DNA from 2 places in the Streptomyces sp. NPDC002446 genome. Region 1 is predicted to be linked to the other one. Evidence: riboswitches for the same ligand, from Rfam matches in the RefSeq annotation. Region 1 holds a riboswitch; the other holds the start of a gene.
What was found. Region 1 has a riboswitch for ZMP and ZTP ahead of ACWD6P_RS16915 (bifunctional 5,10-methylenetetrahydrofolate dehydrogenase/5,10-methenyltetrahydrofolate cyclohydrolase). Riboswitches for the same ligand answer to the same signal wherever they lie in the genome.
Positions count from the first base shown of each region.

Region 2: linked by a shared signal. The riboswitch ahead of ACWD6P_RS13795 (serine hydroxymethyltransferase) and the one ahead of ACWD6P_RS16915 (bifunctional 5,10-methylenetetrahydrofolate dehydrogenase/5,10-methenyltetrahydrofolate cyclohydrolase) in region 1 are both predicted to bind ZMP and ZTP.

Region 1 covers NZ_JBSFYC010000026.1:7,035-9,228, forward strand. The annotation lists gene ACWD6P_RS16910 (hypothetical protein) at 106-1,140, shown strand; ZMP/ZTP riboswitch at 1,180-1,268, shown strand; gene ACWD6P_RS16915 (bifunctional 5,10-methylenetetrahydrofolate dehydrogenase/5,10-methenyltetrahydrofolate cyclohydrolase) at 1,290-2,144, shown strand.
Region 2 covers NZ_JBSFYC010000019.1:25,577-27,770, forward strand. The annotation lists gene ACWD6P_RS13795 (serine hydroxymethyltransferase) at 1-806, opposite strand, end outside; ZMP/ZTP riboswitch at 846-936, opposite strand; gene rocD (ornithine--oxo-acid transaminase) at 1,125-2,194, shown strand, end outside.

The sequences.
Region 1 (2,194 bases):
ACATGCGTCCTGGACACAGGGGCGGAACACCCTCGAATATCACCCCATGCAGTGATCTATTGCCGGGAAGCAGACCAATCCGGACGAAGGAACGTTGTCGCAGTCATGGAACCGAGGGAGTTGTGGGAGCGCCATGCGGTACTCGCACAGGCGTTTTGCAGCAGCGATGACGAGGTCCGCCGGACGCAGGGACTCCTCGACGAGGCCGAGGTCCGCCGCTCGCGGACCCTGGCCGCCTTCGCCGTGACCGTGGGCAGCGATGCGGTGGTGGCCGACCTGCTCGGCCTGGACGAACGCGAAGTGCGCCTGGCCCGCCGCACGGTGGGCAAGGAAGACGCCCGCGCGGTCGCCAAGAGCCTGCTGTCCCAGCCCGCGCCGCCCCGTGAGCAGCCTCCCGTGCCCGAGCAGCCCCCCGCCCAGGAGCCGCCCGCCGCGCAGCAGGCCGCCGCCCACCCCACCGCACCCGGCCACCCCGCCGCGGGCCAGCCCGTCGCGCCCGGCCACCCCGCGGGCCAGCCCGTCGCGCCGGGCCAGCCCGCGGCGCCCGGCCAGGTCCCGGCGGGCCACGCCACCGCGCCCACGCCGACGCCCGCGGCCGCCCCGCCTCCGGCCGCCGCCGCGCAGGTCACCGAACCGACCTGGGCGCCCGCCCTCGACGCGGTCCTGATGAGCAGCTGGCACACCGGAGTCGATCTCACGGCCCTCGCCACCGAACTCGGTCTCGACGTCCGGTTCCTCGTGGCCCGCGCCCAGCAGCTGTCCGCCGACGGCCGCCAGACCGCCCCGCCGGCACCGCCGCAGGACCGGTTGGGCCGCCACCGCCGGATGGCCACGCTCCCGCCCACCCAGCAGCACGACACCGCCCATCTGCCCTGGCGGGAGCGACCGTCGCAGCCCCAGTACGAGCACGAAGCCTGGAGACAGCAGTCGTACCCGAGCTATCAGAACCACACGGATTACCGGAGCCATCAGGAGTACCAGGGCTACCAGGACTACCAGGCGTACGACGGGCAACAGCAGCACTCCGCTCCCACATGGGACGCCAGCGCCATCACCACCGCCCAGCACGACTGGGACGGCATCCTCAGCCAATGGGAGGCCACCACGCCCACCCCGGCACCAGGACACGGGGGCGCCTGACGCCGGTCTTCAAGGGCATCCCGGCGTCGATTACAGTGGACGGCGGGCCGTGACTGGCGCTTGGGTGGAGTACCACCGGGGAGCGGCCCGGCCATACGAGGCCAGTGCCGCGCGCCTGGGCGATCCGTCACGACGCTCAGGAGCATCCGATGTCCCAGACCGCCCGCCTCATGGACGGCAGCGCACTGGCCCGCAGCATCGTCGAACAGGCCGCGGAACGCGCGGCGGCCCTCACCCGGCAGACCGGACAGACCCCCACCCTGGCCACCGTGCTCGTCGGCGACGACCCCGCCTCGGCGATGTACGTCCGTATGAAGCGCGCCCGCTGCGAGAAGGCCGGGATCCGGTCGCGGCATGTCGCCCTGCCCGCCACGACCACGACCGCGGAGCTGGTCGACACCGTCACCGCGCTCTCCGACGACCCCGGGGTCCACGGCATCCTGCTCCAGCACCCCGTCGGCCCGCACATCGACGAGCGCGCCGCGTTCGAGGCCATCGCCCCCGAGAAGGACGTCGACGGCGTCACCTTCCACTCCTTCGCCACCATGAGCTTCGGCGGTGACGGCTTCGCCTCCTGCACGCCGGCCGGCATCCTCCGGCTCCTCGACCACTACGAGGTCGAACTGGCCGGCAAGCACGCCGTCGTGGTCGGCCGCAGCGCGATCCTCGGCAAGCCCGTCGGGATGCTGCTGCTCGGCCGCAACGCCACCGTCAGCTACTGCCACTCCCGCACCGCCGACCTGGCGTCGATCACCCGGCAGGCCGACATCCTCGTCGCCGCCGTCGGCCGGCCCCGCCTCCTCACCGGCGAACACATCAAGCCCGGCGCCGTCGTCATCGACGCCGGCTCCAACCCCGGCAACGTGGGCGATGTGGACTTCGACTCGGCGAGCGCCCGGGCCTCCCTGATCACCCCGGTCCCCGGCGGTGTCGGCCCGATGACGATCGCCACCCTGCTGACCCAGACCGTCGAGGCCGCGACCCGTCAGCTGCAGGCGGTCTGACGGGGCGCCATTGCGGCCGGAAGCGGGCGGCCGTGCGGTGCCTGCCGTCC
Region 2 (2,194 bases), on a different contig from region 1:
GGGCCGCCCTGCAGGCCCGGGAAGACGGCCTTGTCGAGGGCCTTGGCGTGGCTCGCCCGGGACATCAGCATCGCGCCGCGCGGCCCGCGCAGGGTCTTGTGGGTGGTCGTGGAGATCACGTCCGCGTGCGGGACGGGGGACGGGTGGGCGCCGCCCGCGATCAGGCCCGCGATGTGGGCGATGTCCGCGACGAGCACGGCGCCGGTCTCGCGGGCGATCTCCCCGAAGGCGGCGAAGTCGATGGTGCGCGGGACGGCCGTACCGCCACAGAAGATGATCTTCGGGCGTTCCTTGCGGGCGAGGTCGCGCACCTCGTCGAAGTCGATGAGCCCGCTGTCGGCGCGTACGCCGTACTGGACGCCGCGGAACCACGTGCCGGTCGCCGAGACGCCCCAGCCGTGGGTGAGGTGGCCGCCCATCGGCAGCGCCATGCCCAGCACGGTGTCGCCGGGCTCGGCGAAGGCCAGGTATGCGGCGAGGTTGGCGGGCGAGCCGGAGTACGGCTGGACGTTGGCGTGTTCGACGCCGAAGACGGCCTTGGCGCGCTCGACGGCCAGCGTCTCGACGCGGTCGATGTTCTGCTGGCCTTCGTAGTAGCGACGGCCCGCGTACCCCTCGCTGTACTTGTTCTGCAGGACGGTGCCGGTGGCTTCCAGGACGGCGGCGGAGACGTAGTTCTCGCTGGGGATCAGCCGCAGGGTGTCGGCCTGGAGCTGCTCCTCTGCGCCGACGAGAGCGGCCAGTTCGGGGTCGGCGGCGTGCAGCGCGGGATGGGAGAGGGGCTGGGACGTGAGGGGCTGTGACATGGCGTCCTCCGGGGCGCTCGATCGGTTCTCCGGTCGGGTCCCGGGTGCCCAGGCGGGCGGCACCGCGTGATGGTGTCCGCGCACCGCTCCCTCGGGGTCGATTCCCCGTACGCCAGTCGCGATGCGCACCGCTGAGTCTAGACAACCGCCCTGCGCGCCGGTGCCGGAAGCGCGCGGACCGCCGCCACACGTTCCGCCCGCCACACCTTCCACCGCCACATCTTCCGCCCGCCGCCACACCTTCCACCCGCCCCCACACCTTCCGCGCAAACCACCCACGCGGCAATATAGAGGGACACCTCGGGGCATATGACCCGGATGTCCCGTACGGTCTACCGAAACGGAGTCACGGTGACGTCCACGGAACGCAGCATCGCCGCCGCCGAAGCCCACAGCGCGCACAACTACCACCCGCTCCCCGTCGTCGTGGCCACCGCCGAGGGCGCCTGGATGACGGACGTGGCGGGCCGGCGCTATCTGGACCTGCTCGCCGGGTACTCCGCGCTGAACTTCGGGCACGGCAACCGCCGTCTGCTGGACGCCGCCAGGGCCCAGCTGGAGCGGGTCACGCTCACCTCACGCGCCTTCCACCACGACCGGTTCGCGGACTTCTGCGCCGAGCTGGCCGAGCTGTGCGGGATGGAGCTGGTGCTACCGATGAACACCGGCGCCGAGGCGGTCGAGACGGCCGTGAAGACGGCCCGCAAGTGGGGCTACCAGGTCAAGGGCGTCCCGGACGGCCAGGCCAAGATCATCGTCGCGGAGAACAACTTCCACGGCCGCACCACGACCATCGTCTCCTTCTCCACCGACCCCGAGGCCCGCGCCGGCTTCGGCCCGTACACCCCCGGCTTCGAGATCGTCCCCTACGGCGACCTGGCGGCGCTGGAGGCGGCCATCGACGACCGCACCGTCGCCGTCCTCCTGGAGCCGATCCAGGGCGAGGCGGGCGTGCTGGTGCCGCCGCCGGGCTATCTGGCGGGCGTGCAGGAGCTGACCCGCCGCCGGAACGTGCTGTTCATCGCGGACGAGATCCAGTCGGGGCTGGGCCGGACGGGCCGGACCTTCGCCTGCGAGCACGAGGGCGTGGTGCCCGACATGTACGTACTGGGCAAGGCGCTGGGCGGCGGAGTCGTGCCGGTGTCGGCGGTGGTCTCCTCGCGCGAGGTGCTCGGCGTCTACGCGCCCGGCGAGCACGGCTCGACGTTCGGCGGGAACCCGCTCGCCTGCGCGGTGGCGCTGGAGGTCATCGCGATGCTGCGGACCGGCGAATTCCAGCAGCGGGCAGCGGAGTTGGGCGGGCATCTGCACAGCGAGCTGGGGCTGCTGGTGGGCGACGGCACGGTGGACGCGGTACGCGGCCGGGGGCTGTGGGCGGGCGTGGACAT